4 regions of the Mesorhizobium calcicola genome follow, and region 1 is predicted to be linked to each of the others. Evidence: predicted binding sites of a transcription regulator. Region 1 holds the regulator's gene; each other region holds the start of a gene.
The links. The regulator PhoB, encoded in region 1, activates phosphate uptake and scavenging genes when phosphate is short. The targets are predictions, from matches to a motif close to TGTCATNNANCTGTCAT.

Region 1 (4,622 bases):
GAGCGAGGCCGGCTCGCTCAAACGCGGCCGGCCGCAGGTCGGCCTCGGCCTCAATCCGGAAGCGGCGGCGGTGATGACCGTGGTGCTGTCGCTGAACTTCCTCTCGGTCGCCGTCATCGACTATGCAGGCCAGGTGATCGCCGAGGAACAGCGCCGGCTGGACACGCTGACCATGTCGCGCGACGCGCTGATCGACGAATGCGTCGCCATCGTGCGGCGCCGCATCGAGGATCCCGATCTCGACGTCCGCAGCGTCGCCCGCATCGCGCTGGCGATCCAGGGCATCACCGACACGCGTGCCCGCGCCATGCTGTGGTCGCCGATCACGCCACACACCGATATCGCCTTCGCCGACATACTCGAAGACGAGTTCGGCATCCCCGCCACCATGGAGAACGACTGCAACATGATGGCGGTGGCGCTGCGCTGGCGCGATCCGCAGCGCTACCGTGACGATTTCATCGCCATCCTCTTGTCGCACGGCATCGGCATGGGCCTGGTGCTGAAGGGCGAGCTGTTCACCGGCACCCATTCCTCGGGCGGCGAGTTCGGCCACATGATCCATCGGCCGAACGGCGCGCTGTGCCGGTGCGGACGGCGCGGCTGCGTCGAGGCCTATGCCGGCAACTACGCGATCTGGCGCAATGCAAGGCAGCTGGGCGAGGACACCGAGCCGGTCGCCGATGTCAGTGACGCTGACATGCGCGCCCTGGCGACCGCGGCGCGCGAAAGGGATGGACCCGAGCGCGAGGCCTATCGCAAGGCCGGCGAGGCGCTCGGCTACGGTCTCGGCAGCCTGTTCGCGCTGATCGATCCGGCGCCCGTCGCAATGGTCGGCGTCAGCGCCGCGGCCTTCGACCTGATCGAGCCTGCCTTGCGCGAGGCGATAGCCCAGACCGCCGGCGGCCAGCACTCGAAATCGATTTCCTTCGACACCGAGCCGAACGAACTGCCGCTGATCCGCGAAGGCTGCGCCATGCGCGCGCTGACCTTCGTCGACCAGGAGATTTTCGCGCCGGGCGCGCAGGCAAGAACGGGTGCCGGAAAGAACGTTGCCTGACGGTCAGGGCGAAACTCAATCATTCTGAACGACCGAGTTCGACCCATTGCGGACATCAATTGGCAATGTGTCTGCCTGTATGATCTGCTGATGTCCCGTTCGTTGGTGATCAACTTCAACATAGATCAGGCCGAGCTTTACGGCCTCATCCATCGTGTTCGCAACTTCGGTGAGGACGTCTACCGCTTCCTACGAACCAACGGCTGGGGCGAAATTGATATCGGCGAGGTCGATGCGGCCACAACGCAACTGATCATGCGAGACATCAAACATTCAAAGCTCCGGCGCGTTACTGCCTGGGTCGAAGAGGAGATGAGGCGGCAACATCTGTTGGGAGAAGTCGAAGTCCGCTAACCACCCTCTTCACGGCATTGGCGACTGCCTGCTGACTGGAGTTTTGATCTTGGAGTCCCATCCCGTTCTTATCGGGATGGGACAAGCTCTAGTCTTCGCGGATCGCGTATCCCGCCCCCCGGATGGTGCGGATGACGTCGGGCATGCGGCCATTGTTGACCGCCTTGCGCAGCCGGCCGACGTGGACGTCCACCGTACGCTCGTCGATATAGATCGTCTCGCCCCAGACATTGTCGAGCAGCTGACTGCGCGAAAACACGCGACCGGGATGGCGCATCATGAATTCGAGCAGGCGGAATTCGGTAGGTCCGAGCCGGATCTCGCTCTTCTTGCGATAGACCCGGTGCGATTCACGATCGAGCACGATGTCGCCGACCTTGAGCACGCTGGACAGCACTTCCGGCTTGGCGCGGCGCAGCAGCGCCTTGACCCTGGCCATGAACTCCGGCGTCGAGAACGGCTTGACCAGATAATCGTCGGCCCCGGTGGAGAGGCCGCGCACACGATCGCTTTCCTCGCCGCGCGCGGTCAGCATGATGATCGGCAGCCGCTCCGTCTCGGGACGCATTCTTAGCCGGCGACAGAGTTCGATGCCGGAAACCGCGGGCACCATCCAGTCGAGCACCAGAAGGTCGGGGACGTTCTCCTGCAGGCGAATTTCGGCCTCGTCGCCGCGCGTCACCACCTCGACCTGGTAACCCTCGGACTCCAGATTGTAGCGGAGCAGCACACCCAGCGGCTCCTCGTCCTCCACGACCATGATGCGTGGCGCGATCATCGACTGGTCACCCCTGTCGTCATGCCGCCGGCGCGGACATTGCCGTCTCGTCCTGCTTCGGACGATTGGCGGGCAACTGCTTGCCGGTCAAAACATAATACGCATTTTCCGCGATGTTCGTGACGTGATCGCCGATGCGCTCGAGGTTCTTGGCGCAGAACAAAAGATGCGTGCACGCGGTGATGTTGCGCGGGTCTTCCATCATGTAGGTCAGCAGTTCGCGGAACACGGAGGTGTACTTGACGTCGATGCGCTCGTCGGCGGCGCGCAGTTTCGCCAGGGCCTCGGCGTCGCGCGCCGCATATTCCTCGATGACGCCCTGCACCTGGATCAGCACCAGCTGCGCCATGGTGTCGATGGAGTGCGACAGGTCGCGCGGCGTGACGCTTAGGCCGACGGTGCCGACGCGTTTGGCGATGTTCTTGGCAAGGTCGCCAATGCGTTCAAGGTCGCCGGCCATGCGGATCGAACCGACGACATGGCGCAGATCGTCGGCCATCGGCTGCCGCTTGGCGATCAGTGTGATGGCGCGGTCGTCGAGCTCGCGCTGGCGCGCGTCCATGATCGCGTCGTCGGAGACGACGCGTTGGGCCATGGCGTTGTCGGAACTCAGCAGCGCCTTGGTGGCACCGCTGACCATCGAGCTGGCGAGATCGCCCATGTCGCTGATAAGCCTGCGGATCTGTCCGAGATCCTCGTCGAAAGAAGCGACGGTGTGTTCGCCCATGATCTTAGTCCTCGTATGCCTGAGCTCAGCCGAAGCGGCCAGTGATGTAGTCCTGGGTGCGCTTGTCGTCGGGGTTGGTGAACATCTTGTCGGTAGCGCCCTCCTCGACCAGATAGCCTAGATGGAACATCGCCGTGCGCTGCGACACGCGCGCCGCCTGCTGCATCGAGTGGGTGACGATGACGATCGTGTAGTTCTGGCGCAGTTCGTCGATCAGTTCCTCGACGCGAGCGGTGGCGATCGGGTCGAGCGCCGAGCAGGGCTCGTCCATCAGGATCACCTCGGGCGACACGGCGATGGCACGTGCGATGCACAGGCGTTGCTGCTGGCCGCCGGAAAGGCCGGTGCCGGGCTCCTGCAGGCGGTCCTTGACCTCGTTCCAGATCGCCGCCTTCTTCAGGCTCTGTTCAACGATCTGATCCATGTCGGCCTTACGCTTGGCCAACCCATGGATGCGCGGGCCATAGGCAACGTTCTCGTAGATCGACTTCGGGAACGGATTGGGCTTCTGGAACACCATGCCGACGCGCGCCCTGAGTTCGACGACATCGATGCTCTTGTCGTAGATATCCTCTTGGTCGAGCGTGATCTTGCCGGTCACCCGCGCCGAGTCGATGGTGTCGTTCATGCGGTTGAGGCAGCGCAGGAAGGTGGACTTGCCGCAGCCGGAAGGGCCGATCAACGCCGTCACCTGGTTCAGGCGGACGTCGAGATTGACGTCGAACAGCGCCTGCTTCTCGCCGTAGAACACGCCGACCTTGTCGCCGCGCATCTTGATGACTTCGTTCGATTTGGCGCTCATTTTATCGCCCACTGCGTTTTCAACAGACTGTTCGGTCATGATGTTCATACCAAAATGCCTTTTTTCTACCAGCGCCGCTCGAACCGACGCCGAAGCACGATCGCGGTGATGTTCATGGCCATGAGGAAGATGAGCAGGATTATGATGGCGCCCGACATGCGCTCGACGAAGGCGCGTTCGGCCTCGTTCGCCCACATGTAGATCTGCACCGGCAGCGCCGTCGCCGGATCGAAAGGCGTCTTCGGATAGTCGGCGACGAAGGCGACCATGCCGATCAGGAGCAGCGGCGCGGTTTCGCCCAGCGCCCGCGCCAGGCCGATGATCGTGCCGGTGAGAATGCCGGGTGCGGCCAGCGGCAGGATGTGCTGGAACACCATCTGCATCTTGGACGCGCCGAGGCCAAGCGCCGCCGCGCGGATCGACGGCGGCACGGCGGCAAGTGCTGCCCGTGTCGCGATGATGATCGTCGGCAGCGTCATCAGCGTCAGCACCAGGCCGCCGACGAAAGCGGCGGAGCGCGGCATGCCGAGGAAATTGATGAACACGGCAAGGCCGAGCAGGCCGAAGACGATCGACGGCACCGCGGCCAGATTGTTGATGTTGACCTCGATCAGGTCGGTGAAACGGTTCTTCTTGGCGAATTCCTCCAGATAGATGGAGGCGGCGACGCCGATCGGCAGTGCCAGGAGCAGCACGATCACCATCATGTAGAACGAGCCGATGATCGCCACGCCCATGCCCGAGGTTTCCGGACGGCTGGAAGCGCCATAGCTGAACAGGCCGGTGTTGAAATGTTCGGCCATCGCGCCGTCCGCCTTGAGCGTGTTCATCCAGGCGATCTGCTGGTCCGAGACCTTGCGGCGCGCTTCCTCGACGCTGAGGTCGATCTGGCCCTTGAAGG
Region 2 (4,622 bases), on a different contig from region 1:
AAATAGAACTGATAGACCTGCGGGCCGCTGCTGATCCGGCGCGCCTCCTCGAGGCTGACGGTGCCAAGCGAGGACACGCCGAACATCGTGCCGTATTTGGCCGCGGCCTTGGCGACCGCGCGCTCGCCCTGATGGTGGAACAGCCGCTGCAGGGCAGTCGGCGAGCAATAGACCGGCATCGCCAGCTTCTGGCCCATCACCGTCACCGACATGTCGATCTCGCTGACGCCGCGCAGGACGTTGGGAACCAGGTCGCAGGTCTCGAAGCTTTCGGTGTTGCGGCGATAGGTGACCTCGTCGTCCGCCGCGCCGTCGATGTAGTTGAAGATCGGCCCCGGCAGCCGCCGCTGCGCCATGCGGCGGAAATCGGAAAAATTGTGACAGTCGCTGAGCCGCATCATCAATTCCAAATGCCATGTCGGGGCAAGTCTTTCGCCGCCGTTTGGTGCGTCGAATATCAATCTGTTGTCTCCGTGCCAACGGCCTAATTGCCGGGCAGTCCCCCGAGCCACAACCGCGAGCATAAAAAAGGGGCGCCCGAAGCGCCCCTTTCATCGAAAATCGACTGCTGACGAGAGATTACATGCCGAGATCGGAACGAAGCTCGGCCTTGGCCACGTCGTATTCGGCCTTGAAGTCGTCCCGGTTGAGCAGGACCGCGGCGATGACGCTGCCGGAAATCTTGCCCATCTCGATATCGGACGCGTAGTGGATGCCGCCGACCTCCCGATTGTGGGCGTATTCAGCCGCGCGCGCCATGATCTCGGCGCGCTTTTCCGGAACCATGTCGGACAGGATGATGCCCATCATGGTGCCGACGGTGGCGTGGCCGGACGGCCACGAACCGGAGCTGGACAGCTTGACCACGGGCTTGACGAGGTCGCTGAGCTGGTGCGGACGCGGGCGCTTCCAGACATCCTTGGCCGGATCGACGACGGCGCCTTCGGTGGCCACGACGCGGTCGAAGAAGGCACTGAATTTCGGCAGCGTTTCCTTGTTGAACTTCGGCCCCATGACATCGGCAAAGCGCCAGACATTCTCCTCGGCGTCGGCGACAGCGGCGGCCACCATCTCGGGCGTGCGCGTCACCTGCAGCGTCAGCACTTCGCCAAGTTCAGCCTTGGTCTGCGCCGAATCGTTTGCCGGCGGCCGCGGCAGGATCATCGTCAAGTCGACATCCTTGTTGGTGACGAAGGGCTGGGCGTCCTCGGCTTGCGCGGCCGAGCCGACGATGAGCAGCAGCAGGCCTGCCGCGAGCGATGCGTATCTTTTCATGGGTGCGATCCTTTGATGAGAGCGGCACAGGATCGCCAGATGCGGTGACGGCCATGTGACACGACCGGCCTCCCAAATGCAAAAGGGCCCCTCGTGGCGCCCTTTTGTGATCACATGGCCGTGCGCGGTTAGTGCGCCACGCCTTCCCACACCTTGCGCTTGGTGAGGTAGACCAGCGCGCCGAACAGAAGCAGGAACACCAGCACGCGGAAGCCGGTCTTCTTGCGGGCTTCCATATGCGGCTCGGCCGCCCACATCAGGAAGGCAGCGACGTCGCGGGAATACTGATCGACCGTCTGCGGCGCGCCATCATCATAGGTCACCTGGCCGTCGGAAAGCGGCTTGGGCATCTTCAGCGACACGCCGGACATGAAGTACGGGTTGTAATGGGTGCCTTCCGGAATGACCATTCCGGCCGGCGGCGTCTGGTCGTAGCCCGTCAGCAGGGAATGGATGTAGTCGGGGCCGCCCTGGGCATACTGCGTGAAGATATCGAAGACGAAGCGCGGGAAGCCGCGCTCGACGCCGCGCGCCTTGGCCAGCAGCGACATATCGGGCGGGGCAGCGCCACCATTGGAGGCAGCGGCGGCTTCCTCGTTGGCGAATGGCGCCGGGAAGTGGTCGGACGGCTTGCCGGGACGGTCGAACATGTCGCCGGCGTCGTTCGGGCCGTCATGGACCGTATACTCGGCCGCCAGTGTCTTGATCTGCGCGTCCGAATAGCCGAGGTCCGACAGCGTGCGGAACGTCACCAAATTCATCGAATGACAGGCCGAACAGACTTCCTTGTAGACCTTCAGGCCGCGCTGCAGCTGCGCCTTGTCGTAGGTACCGAACGGCCCGGCGAAGCTCCAGTCCATCTCCTTCGGCTCGTTGATCGGGAAATGCGTCGGCGCGGCCGCGTTGTGTGCCTCCTCGGCGGCGATCGCCCCGGTGCCAACAACCACGAGGCCAAGCAACGTCAGCGAGGTGAGAATCTTCTTCATGCCAAATCCCCTTAGATTCTCTACCGCTCAGCCCTTGGTCTCTGGTGCGCCCGCAGCACCCGCCGGATGTCCGCTGCCGCCCTTGTTCTTCTCGAGCACGGCCTCGGTGATCGAGTTCGGCAGCCTTCGCGGCGTCTCGATCAGGCCGAGCACCGGCAGCGCGACCAGGAAGAAGGCGAAGTAGAACAGCGTCGCCATCTGCGCCATGAACACATAGCTTCCTTCGGCGGGCTGCGAGCCCAGCCAGCCGAGCAGGATGGCATCGGCCACGAACAGCCAGAAGAACAGCTTGTACCAGGGCCGGTAGACCGCCGAGCGCACCTTCGAGGTGTCGAGCCACGGCACCAGGAACAGCATGGCGATAGCGCCGAACATGCACAGCACGCCGCCGAGCTTGGAATTGATCGGCCCGATATTGAAGGTGATGGCGCGCAGGATCGCGTAGAACGGCAGGAAGTACCATTCCGGCACGATATGGGCCGGCGTCTTCAGCGGGTTGGCGACCGTGTAGTTGTCCGGGTGGCCGAGAAAGTTCGGCAGGTAGAAGACGAAATAGGCGAAGATGAACAGGAACACGATCATGCCGAACGCGTCCTTGATGGTCGCGTAAGGGGTGAAGGCAACGGTGTCGGTCTTCGACTTGACCTCGATGCCGGTCGGGTTCGACTGACCGACGACATGCAGCGCCCAGACGTGCAGCACGACGACACCGGCGATCATGAACGGCAGCAGGTAGTGCAACGCAAAGAAGCGGTTCAGCGTCGGATTGTCGACGGCGAAGCCGCCTAGCAGCAGCTGCTGGATCCATTCGCCGACCAGCGGGATGGCGCTGAAGAAGCCCGTGATGACGGTGGCGCCCCAGAAGCTCATCTGGCCCCAAGGCAGCACGTAGCCCATGAAGCCGGTCGCCATCATCAGAAGATAGATGATGCAGCCGAGGATCCACAGCAGCTCGCGCGGCGCCTTGTAGGAGCCGTAGTAGAGGCCGCGGAAGATGTGGATGTAGACGGCGACGAAGAAGAACGAGGCGCCGTTCGAATGCATGTAGCGCAGCAGCCAGCCCGAATTCACGTCGCGCATGATCTTTTCGACCGAGCCGAAGGCGAGATTGGTGTCGGCCGTGTAATGCATGGCCAGCACGATGCCGGTCAGGATCTGCGCCACCAGCATGATCGACAGGATGCCGCCGAAGGTCCACGCATAGTTCAGGTTGCGCGGCACCGGATAGGCGATGAAGCTGTCATAAACCAGCCGCGGCAGCGGCATGCGGGCGTCGAACCAGCGCTCGATACCGGTCTTGGGCGTATAGGTCGAGTGTCCCTCGCTCATCGAAATATCCCCTGCCTCAACCGATAAGGATCTTGGTATCGGAAATGAATTTGAATACCGGCACCGCCATGTTCTCGGGCGCCGGGCCTTTGCGGATGCGGCCGGCCGTGTCGTATTGCGAACCGTGGCACGGGCAGAACCAGCCACCGAAATCGCCTTCCTGGCCGAGCGGAATGCAGCCGAGATGGGTGCAGACCTGGACCATTACCATCCAGGCTTCCTTGCCAGGCGTGGTGCGGTTGGCGTCGGTCGCCGGCGCGTCGGACGGAAGGTTCGCGTTGCGGGCGATCGGATCCTTGAGGTCTTCCAGCTTGACTGCCTCGCCGTCCTTCATCTCCTGCTCGGTGCGGTTGCGCACCACGACAGGCTTGCCGCGCCATTTGACGATCAGCGACATGCCCGGCGTCAGCGAAGCGACGTCGACCTCGACGGAAGCCAGCGCCAGCGTCGAGGCGTCAGGGCGCATCTGGTCGATGAACGGCCACGCGACGGCACCCGCGCCGACCACCGCGGCCATGCCGGTGGCGACGTAGAGAAAATCACGACGGTTTGGATCCTGGATGTCGGTTTCGCTCACGGGTGCCTGATCCTTTCGCCTCTTCCGCGCCGGTGGCTGAGCCTTGTTCCCCGCTCAACTACGCCAACCCGACAGCGCATGGCGAACAGGCTTGCGAATTCCTCCGGCATTTGGACTTCGGTTTATGCGTGAAGCCTGTTTTTGTCCAGACGGGTGAAGGCACAAGGGCAGATTGTCGCGGGGACAAAATCCGTCCCCGGTCAGCGCAACGCCGAATGGCCGCGCAAGATCGCTAAACAACAGGGAAACAACCGCAATTCCGGGGTTCGCCGCCACCTCGACACCGGACACCGGCCCGGTCTATCCTCGCCATCATGGCACACGTCATAGACCGCGACACATGGGCTGTTCGCTCCGACCGCTGGAAGGGCGAGCTGCAATGCGGCGCCTACGGCTCCAACTCCTGCCTGATCTTCAACTATCTGCCTGACGTCGGCGGCGGTCCCCGGCTGCAC
Region 3 (4,622 bases), on a different contig from region 1:
GAAAGAGGCGGCGCGACACCAAATACTCATCAAATCTTAAGCATCTGCGTGTGAGATGATTTTGTTAACCAAGGCGGGAACCTTTCGAGGCCCGGGCAGTTCGAACGTCATGACCGATAAACTCAACCGATTTTGGCCGCTCATCGCGTCCGCTGCCTTTGCCGTCCTGCTGGCGGCCAACGCCGCGCAGTCTGCCGCGACGCAGAAGGAAGCGCGGCCCGCCTTGCCGTCCGATGCGCCGTCCGCCGAGCAGGTTTTCGCCGACGCGCCAGACGGTGTCGACCCGATGGTGACCGGCCCGGTCAGCGCCGCCTTCAAGCAGAGGCAGGCCGCCGCCAACTGCGACACCGCCGTCTGGCCGAACATCCCGATGGTCTGCTACCCGGACTAAGGACCGGGCATCCGCGAAGCGGAGCGTGGGTCTCCCACGCCGGCGCGTCACCCCACCCCGTCTCGCCAGCTTCGCTTGCGAAGCCGCCTCGCCGACCCTCCCCACAAGGGGGAGGATGAAAGGCGCGCTTACGCCGACCGCACCGGGTCGAGCGTCACCTTGTAGAGCTCGTTGTCGTCGCGATCCATCAGCCGCACCGTCATCTGTTCGCTGGCGCCGTTGATATCGACCAGGCCGAAGAATTGCAGGCCGGCCGACGGCGGCAGGTTCTGGCCTTGCTCGGCGGTCGGCGCCTTGATGAACTTCAGCTCCGGACCAAAGGTCATGTCGAAATCGTTCGGGCCGAACGTGCCGGCATGGATCGGCCCCGAGACGAATTCCCAGAACGGGTTGAAATCCTGGAACTGCGCCTTGTCCGGATTGTAGTAGTGCGCGGCGGTGTAATGCACGTCGGCGGTCAGCCAGACGGTGTTGCTGATGCCGGCGTTCTTGATGAAGCGCAACAGGTCGGCGATCTCCAGCTCGCGTCCCTTGGCCGGGCCGTTGTCGCCGTTGCTGACCGCTTCTGCGCCGACCTTCTTGGCGCCATCGTCCCAGACGACGAGGCCGAGCGGCATGTCGGCGGCGATGATTTTCCAGGTCGCTTTCGAATTCGCCAGCTCGCGCTTCAGCCATTTCGTCTGCTGTTCGCCGAGCATGCGCGACTGCGGCGTCATCTCATCCTGCATGTCCGGACCGTTGGGGCCGCGATAGGACCGCATGTCGAGGAAGAACACGTCGAGCAGCGGCCCGTAGGCAATCTTGCGATAGACGCGGCCGGGCTCCGACGGTTCGTAGCGGATCGTCGTCATTTCATGGAAGGCGCGCGCCGCGCGTGCCGCCAGCACGTGGATGGATTTCTCCGTGTAGCGGTTGTCGGCGCTGAGATTCTTCGAATCCGACCAGTTGTTGAGCACTTCGTGGTCATCCCACTGGTAGAAGGTCGGGCAGATGGCGCTCAGGCCGAGCACGTTCCTGTCCATCATGTTGTATTTCCACTGGTCGCGGTATTCGTCCAGCGTCTCGGCGACCTTGCGCTTGCCGTCGATCAGCACGACGTTCTTCCACTTGCCGCCGCCGGGCAGGTCGACTTCGTCCTTCATGACGCCGTCGGCATAGATGGTGTCGCCGGAATGCAGGAAGAAGTCGGGCGTGTGCTTGCCGATCGTGGCATAGGTCTTCATGCCGGTCTCGTCGATGCCCCAGCCCTGGCCGGCGGTGTCGCCCGACCAGGCGAACTTGATGTCGCGCCTGGAAGCGGGCGCCGTCCTGAACCGGCCGACGATCGGCTCGGAGACGGTGTTGATGTCGGCGAGATCGGCTGCCGTCATGCGGTAGAAGATGTCCTGGTCGGACGCGAGGTCGGTGAGCAGCCGCTTGACCGTGTAGTCGCTGGCCGGCGAGGTATCGAGCGGCGCCAGGCGGACGGCATCAGTGAAATTCTCCGTCGACGACACTTCGAACATGACGCGCGACGGACGATCGGTACGCGTCCACACCATGCCGCTGGTGGCGTCGACATCGCCTGACTGGACACCATGGGTAAAGGCCGGGCGCTGGTTGGCGCGCGAATAATATGGCAGCGCCAGGCTGGAGACGCCGACCAGGCCAACGGCGCTGGCGGAGGTGACGAAAGCACGGCGGGTCATCGAGAGCTTGTTCATGGCTGTCTCCTGGATGGCTTGAAAGGTGCCACCAAAGTCCAGCCTCAATGTTTCAGGCGCATTTCGAAACCATGAAGGTTTTCTGACGATCAACAGGCGTGTCGACAGTTCGCGCGGACGGCGAAGCACCGATCCCCCCCACGAGGGGGAGATCGGCAGTTTGGCCGACGGCGCCTCTCTCCTGTGACGGCAGCGATTAAGCCGCTTGCGGCTCCGGTTCGAACGCCGGCCGGCTGGTGTTGATCAGAAGCGAGATACAGGCGGCGGCGATCGCCGTCATGCCGGCGATCAGGAAGGCCAGCTCGTAGTTGCCCTGCAGTTCGCGCATGGTGCCACCGAAGGCAGCCGCGGTGGCCGCACCGATCTGGTGGCCGGCGACGATCCAGCCAAACACAATCGGGCCGCTGCGGTCGCCGAATGCCTCGTTGGCAAGCCTCAGCGTCGGCGGCACGGTGGCGATCCAGTCGAGGCCGTAGAGCACGGCAAAGATGATCAGGCTGGTCGCCGAGAAGCCGGAATAGGGCAGGTAGATCAGCGACAGGCCACGGATGCCGTAGTAGACGCCGAGCAGCTTGCGCGGGTCGAAGCGGTCGGTGAGCCAGCCCGACAATGTCGTGCCGATCAGGTCGAAAATGCCCATCATCGACAGCAGGCCAGCGGCCTGCACCTCGCCGATGCCCATGTCGCCGCAGAAGGCGATCAGATGCGTGCCGACCAGCCCGTTGGTGGTGAAGCCGCAGACGAAGAAGGTGGCGAACAGGTACCAGAACACGCGCGTGCCGGCGGCACGGCGCAGCGTCGAGAACGTGTGGGCGAGGAAATTGCCCTGTGATGCGGGCGGCATTGGCGGCACGTCGTCGGCTTCGGCGCCATAGCGCACCATGCCGATCGAAGCCGGCCGCTCCGGCACCAGCAGCCAGACCAGCGGTATCAGGGCCGCGGTGGCGATCGCGACCGCAATGACGACCGGCTGCCAGCCGCCCGACTGCGCCAGCGCGGCGATCAGCGGCAGGAACACCAGCATGCCGGAGGCACTGGAGGCCGACATCAATCCCATGACAAGGCCGCGATTGGTCTTGAACCAGCGGTTGACGATGGTGGCGCCGAGCACGCTGGCGACAGCGCCCGAACCAATGCCCGAGAACACGCCCCAGGTGATGAACAGGTGCCAGGGCTTGGTCATCAGCAGGCTGAGCGCGGTCGAGCCCGACATCACCACCAGCGAGGCAAGCAGCGTGCGGCGCAGCCCGATCCGCTCCATCAGGGCGGCGGCGAACGGCCCGGTGAGACCGTAGAGCAGGATGCCGACACCGGCGGCCAGCGAGATGACGTCGCGCCGCCAGCCAAAACTGTTCTCCAGCGGCAGCATCATGACGGCGGGGGCGGACCGCAGGCCGGCCGCGACCAGCAGGCAGAGGAAGATGACACCAACCACGACGAAAGCGTAGCGCTGGCCAAACGGACGGGATTGAGCTATCATGTTACTGACCGGTACGTTGCAGACGGGAGAAGGTATACGTACCGATCGGTAACATTGTCAATCGAGTTTCAAGATGCCAACGGACAAAAATATTGAAGTGACCATCAGCGACGGTCATGCATCGGCGCCGCCGAAGGCCGCCAAGAAAATCCTCGATGTGGCCTACGAGCTGTTCTACCGGCGCGGCATCAGGGCGATCGGCGTCGACGAGATCGTCAAACGCGCCGGTGTCACCAAGCCCAGCCTCTACCGCAGCTTCCCCTCCAAGGATGAACTGGCCGCCTCCTATCTCAGGCAATACGACCTTGAGTACTGGGAGCGCTTCGATGAGGCGGTCGCCGCTCACCCCGGCGACCCGCGCGCGCAGATCAAGGCTTTCCTGACCCGCATCGGCAAGCGCACGCAAGTGGCGGACTATCGCGGCTGCGGCATGACCAATGCCGCGGTCGAGTACCCCGAACACAGCCATCCGGCCCGCATGGTCAGCGAGACCAACAAGCAGGAACTGCGCCGGCGGCTGCGCGCCATGGCGGTTGCCATGGGCGCGCAAGACCCCGACACGCTGGGCGACGGCCTGCTGCTCCTGATCGAAGGCGCCTATATCAGCGGCCAGCTGTTCGGGCTCGCCGGCCCGGCGCAATCGGTTGCCCGCAATGCCGACCTGCTAATCGAAGCGAGCTTGAAGAAATAGCGTTTGGCGCTACGCTGCGGTGGCTTGCAACGAGATCGTCCGCCATGCGTGCCATTCTGATCCCGCTCGCCCTTGCCGGCCTTTGTCACGCGGCCCGTGCCGACGGCATCTCAAGCGCCTACACCGATCTCGACTGGAAGAAGGACTGCGTCACCTACGCGCAGGCCGGGGAAGGCGACGGCGACTGGGCCGATCTCGCCTGTTCGGGCTATCGCGGCTATCCCGTGCTGATCGCCTATGACGATGCCCGTGAATCGCTGTTCTATGGGTTTCCGCCCGGCAGCGACATGACATCGGTCTGGGAAAGTTTTTCCGGCTTCAATTCGTCCGGAGCCAAGATCGAATGGCGCGTCGAGA
Region 4 (4,622 bases), on a different contig from region 1:
CTGCCGAAGTGATATCGCGCGACGAGCTTGCCCAGCCGTCCAAGCCGCTGGCCAAGGAGCGCTGGGCCGGCGGTGTCGACGCGGTCGGCAGCCACACGCTGGCCAATGTCCTGTCGATGACCTCTTATGGCGGTGCGGTCGCCGCCTGCGGCCTGGCCGGCGGCATGGACCTGCCGACCAGCGTCGCCCCCTTCATCCTGCGTGGCGTCTCGCTGCTCGGCATCGATTCGGTGATGGCGCCGAAGGCAGTCCGCCTCGAAGCATGGCGGCGCATCGGCACCGACCTCGATCTGCACAAGCTCGCCAGCCTGTCGACGACCATCGGTTTCGACGGCATCATCGATGCCGCCCGCGACATCGTCGACGGCAAGATCCGCGGGCGCGTCGTCGTGGATATGTGAACCGCTCGACTGCCTGGAGAAGGCGGACGGAATTGCCACGTCCGGTGGCAAATCCATCGTCGCCCCGGCAAAAAGCGCTCATCCGCTAAAATTCGAACGATCCGCCGCAATTTTCCATAATGTCTGTCTGGCAAGGATTTCGCATGATCGCGGAATCCGGCAGCCAACAGGCGGACACTGGCGAAGGCATCGATGGGGCGCCCCCACCGGTGTCGACGCGGCGCTTTGTCGCCGCGCCGCCGCTGGTGCCCGGACCGGAACCCGCCAGGCGGGAAGGCCGCCTTCCGTTCCTGGCCTTCGTCGCCATCGTCGTCCTGGCAGGCCTGGCGCATCTGACCGGGGCACCGGTCTTTATCAGCGTCGCATTGCTGGCAATCGGCCTCGCCGGCCTTGCCATGCATCTGCGCACCAGGCGGAGCGAACACCGCACCGCGGCGCTGCTTGACGAGACCACCGCCCGCAGCCGCGCCGAGATCGAGACGCTGGCCGACCGCATGTGGGAAATGCAGGAGAGCGAGGAACGCTTTCGCGGCCTGATCGACGCACTTGGCGACCTCGTCATTCATCGCGACCGCGATGGCTACATCGTCTATGCCAACAAGGTCTTTGCGGATCTCGTCGAAACCGACCAGCGCGACCTGGCCGGCAAGACGCTGGCTGAACTCGGCATCGATGTCGGCATCGTTCCCGATGCCGCCTTTTCCGACCATGAGTGCCTGAGCTCCACCGATGTCGCCATCCGCACGCCCAGCGGTCCGCGCTGGTTTTCGTGGATCGAACTGTCGGTGCGCGACAAGGACAGCGGCGCCGCGTCGCATCGCGCCATCGCCCGCGACATCACCGCCCGCAAACGGGCCGAATCCTCGCTGATCACCGCTCGCGAGCGGGCCGAATATGCCAGCCAGGCCAAATCGCGCTTCCTCGCCACGGTCAGCCATGAAATTCGCACGCCGATGAACGGCATCATGGGCATGGCCAGGTTGCTGGCCGACACCAGCCTGTCGCCGGAGCAGCAGACCTATGTCGGCGCCGTCTCGACCTCGGCCAGCGCATTGCTCGCCCTGATCGAGGATCTGCTCGATTACTCCAAGATCGAGGCAGGGCGCTTCGACCCGGAACCGCAGCCGATGTCGGTGCGCGAGATCGCCGACAACATCATCGAATTGCTGGCTGCCCGCGCCTTCGCCAAGGATATCGGGCTCGGCTGCCATGTCGAACCCGACGTGCCGCAATTGATCACCGCCGATCCGGGCAAGGTCAGGCAAGTGCTGCTCAACCTCATCGGCAATGCCATCAAGTTCACCGATAGCGGCGGCGTATTGGTGAGCATTGCGCGCGCGCGCACCGAAACCACCGACCGCATCTGCTTCACCATCGCCGATACCGGTCCAGGTCTGCATGATGAGGACCTGGAGCGCATTTTCGAGGAGTTCGAGCAGGCCGACGGCACGTCGACGCGCACGCATGGCGGGGCCGGCCTCGGTCTTGCCATCTCCAAACGCCTGGTGGCCGCCATGGGTGGCACGATTTCGGTATCGAGCCGGCTTGGCCAGGGATCCGAGTTCGTCTTCGAAGTCCCGGCAATATCGGCCACCGAAGCGCCGCAGAGCCGGCAGAACGCGCTCTCGGACAAGCGCGCGGTGATCCTGTCCAAAAACGCCGTCGAGGCCGATGCCATCGCCCGCACCATCCGCGCCAATGGCGGCGCGGTCGATGTCGCCACCACCGTCGCGCAGGCAGCGCCCTTCGCCGACGGCTGCGATGTGCTTCTGGTCGACGCGGCCATGGAAGAGAGCGACGGCAGGCTGCTCAAGCGCCTGCGCCAGAACGGTTTCACCGACTGCGAGGCGATCACGCTGATCGCGCCGACCGACCGCGGCATGCTTGGCGAGTTCCGCGCCAGCGGCTACGCAACCTTCCTTGCCAGGCCGGTGCGTGGCGGAACGCTTCTGCGTGTGCTGTTGAGCAGCAATGCTCTCGCACTCGCCCAGCCGCAGCCGGAAAAGCACGGCGCGCCCTCACTTCGTGCCGTCGGCAGCCGCCAGCGAGGCCTGTCGGTGCTGATCGCCGAGGACAATGACATCAACGCCATGCTTGCCCGCGCCACGCTGCTGAAGGCCGGGCATCGCGTCGAGGTGGTCGGCAACGGCAAGGCCGCCGTCGAGGCTGTCACCGGCGCCGGGCACAAACACCGCTTCGACGTGGTGCTGATGGATCTGCACATGCCGGTCATGGACGGGCTGGACGCGATTGCCGCCATCCGCCGCCACGAGGAGGAAACCGCCGCGCCGCCGGTGCCGATCATGGTGCTGTCGGCCGACAGCCAGGAAAAGACCCGCCATGCGGTGCTGGCTCATGGCGCCAGCGGCTTCGTCACCAAGCCACTCGACCCTGACGCGCTGGTCAATGCCGTCGAGGGACAAGTCGCGGCCTGAGCCGCTTTTCTTCCTCTGCGCCGACCCGTCTCCTCACATAACGCAGCCGGTTGACCGTATTCACCAGCCGACGAAGTATTGCCCGCGACGTCGTATCACGGTACTGTCACAATCCTGTTGCACCTACACCGTATCCCCGTGCCAAGAGGGATGGCTCGAAGGAGAATCACTCGTGCATACAGTTATGCCGGAATGTGACACTCGGCCGAACGCCAGCAGCGCCTTGCTTGCCGGACGTAGCGTCGATTCCGTCACAAAGGGCGCAGCACTCGGCCGAATCGGTAATCTCGAAGTGCGGCTCGCCCGCAACGAGGCCGAGATCGCGGCCGCGCAGGAAGTCCGCTACCGGGTGTTCTACGATGAACTTGGCGCCAGGAAGGATCTGTTCCAGGCGCAGGATCGCCGCGACGCCGACCGGTTCGACCCGCTCTGCGACCATCTGCTTGTCTTCGATACTTCACTTTCCGGCCCCGAACATCGCCGTATCGTCGGCACCTATCGCCTGTTGCGGCAAGAAATCGCAGCCGCGGCCGGAGGGTTCTATTCCGAAGGCGAATTCGAGCTGACCAAGCTCATCGCCCGTCACCCCGGCCAGCGTTTTCTCGAGCTCGGCCGTTCCTGCGTTTTGCCCGAATACCGCTCGAAGCGCACCATCGAGGCGCTGTGGCAAGGTATCTGGGCTTATATCAACCACTACGAAATCGGTGTGATGACCGGCTGCGCTTCCTTCCACGGCACCGTGCCGGCCGCGCATGCCGAGGCGCTCACCTATCTCGCCCACCACTGCCGGACGAATTCGGCCTGGGACGTGCGCGCGGTGTCCGGGCGTTACTGTTCGATGGATTTGATGCCGATTGAGGCGGTCAACGCCAAGGCGGCGATCGCGGCGATGCCGCCGCTGGTCAAGGGCTATCTGCGCGTCGGCGCCCGCATCGGCGACGGCTGCGTCATCGACCGCGAATTCTCGACGGTCGACGTGTTCGTCGTGATGCCGGTCAAGGAAATCGGCGCCCGCTACGTCAATTATTATGGCGGGGAAGCCCAGCGTTTCGCGGCGTGAATAGCGAATAGCGAATAGAAGCAATATCGGCCGCCTTCCCTATTCGCTACGCGCTTTCATCTTCACGGAATATCTTCCGGCCGCCGGCCGGGCCGGCTCTTGTAGGACGGAAACGCCCAGCCGAAACGAAGCGCGCCGCCGCGCACGGCTAACGCCGCGATGAAGCCGCCCAATCCTGAAACAATCTGTGGCAAGCCGGCGACATCGCCTGCAGTAAAGACGGCAGCGCCGACGAGCGCGGCCGTGACATAGATTTCCGGCTTCAGCAGCACCGAAGGCTCCCCCGCCAGAAGGTCACGCAGGATGCCGCCGAATGTGGCGGTCAGCATGCCGGTGATCACCGACACCGCCGGCGAGCCGGTGATGGCAAGTCCCTTGGCCGCGCCCATCACGGAAAACGCGGCAAGGCCGATGGCGTCGAGCCAAAGCAGCAGCTTGTAGCGGGATTCGACACGGTGCGCGGTGAAGAACACCACAACCGCCACCACCGCGCAGATCAGCACGTAGTCGCGGTTTCCCACCCAGAACACCGGCACGTTGAGGATCAGGTCGCGAAACGTACCGCCACCGATGCCGGTGACGCTGGCCAGGAACAGGAAACCGATGATGTCGAGCTGCTTGCGTGAAGCAGCAAGCGCCCCGGTCGCGGCAAAGACGGCGACGCCGGCATAGTCGAGAAGCGCGATGGGATTCATGGGACCAAGGGGAATAAGGCAGTAGGGGAGT

Region 2: ACFSQT_RS32700 (acid phosphatase) is a predicted target of PhoB. The motif match lies at 1,320-1,336, and genes of this name have one in related genera.
Region 3: ACFSQT_RS05290 (alkaline phosphatase D family protein) is a predicted target of PhoB. The motif match lies at 2,166-2,182, and genes of this name have one in related genera.
Region 4: olsB (l-ornithine N(alpha)-acyltransferase) is a predicted target of PhoB. The motif match lies at 2,941-2,957, and genes of this name have one in related genera.

The regions. Positions count from the first base shown of each region.
Region 1 covers NZ_JBHUGY010000061.1:35,894-40,515, forward strand. The annotation lists gene ACFSQT_RS32480 (ROK family protein) at 1-1,060, shown strand, start outside; gene ACFSQT_RS32485 (hypothetical protein) at 1,151-1,414, shown strand; gene phoB (phosphate regulon transcriptional regulator PhoB) at 1,503-2,192, opposite strand; gene phoU (phosphate signaling complex protein PhoU) at 2,212-2,919, opposite strand; gene pstB (phosphate ABC transporter ATP-binding protein PstB) at 2,945-3,769, opposite strand; gene pstA (phosphate ABC transporter permease PstA) at 3,787-4,622, opposite strand, start outside.
Region 2 covers NZ_JBHUGY010000062.1:18,880-23,501, forward strand. The annotation lists gene ACFSQT_RS32695 (alpha-hydroxy acid oxidase) at 1-398, opposite strand, end outside; gene ACFSQT_RS32700 (acid phosphatase) at 580-1,275, opposite strand; gene ACFSQT_RS32705 (cytochrome c1) at 1,404-2,261, opposite strand; gene ACFSQT_RS32710 (cytochrome b) at 2,289-3,590, opposite strand; gene petA (ubiquinol-cytochrome c reductase iron-sulfur subunit) at 3,607-4,167, opposite strand; gene ACFSQT_RS32720 (cupin domain-containing protein) at 4,482-4,622, shown strand, end outside.
Region 3 covers NZ_JBHUGY010000009.1:89,117-93,738, reverse strand. The annotation lists gene ACFSQT_RS05295 (hypothetical protein) at 110-391, shown strand; gene ACFSQT_RS05290 (alkaline phosphatase D family protein) at 520-2,094, opposite strand; gene ACFSQT_RS05285 (MFS transporter) at 2,291-3,574, opposite strand; gene ACFSQT_RS05280 (TetR/AcrR family transcriptional regulator) at 3,648-4,265, shown strand; gene ACFSQT_RS05275 (hypothetical protein) at 4,310-4,622, shown strand, end outside.
Region 4 covers NZ_JBHUGY010000025.1:22,281-26,902, reverse strand. The annotation lists gene acuI (acrylyl-CoA reductase (NADPH)) at 1-401, shown strand, start outside; gene ACFSQT_RS15725 (response regulator) at 545-2,836, shown strand; gene olsB (l-ornithine N(alpha)-acyltransferase) at 3,009-3,896, shown strand; gene ACFSQT_RS15715 (trimeric intracellular cation channel family protein) at 3,959-4,591, opposite strand.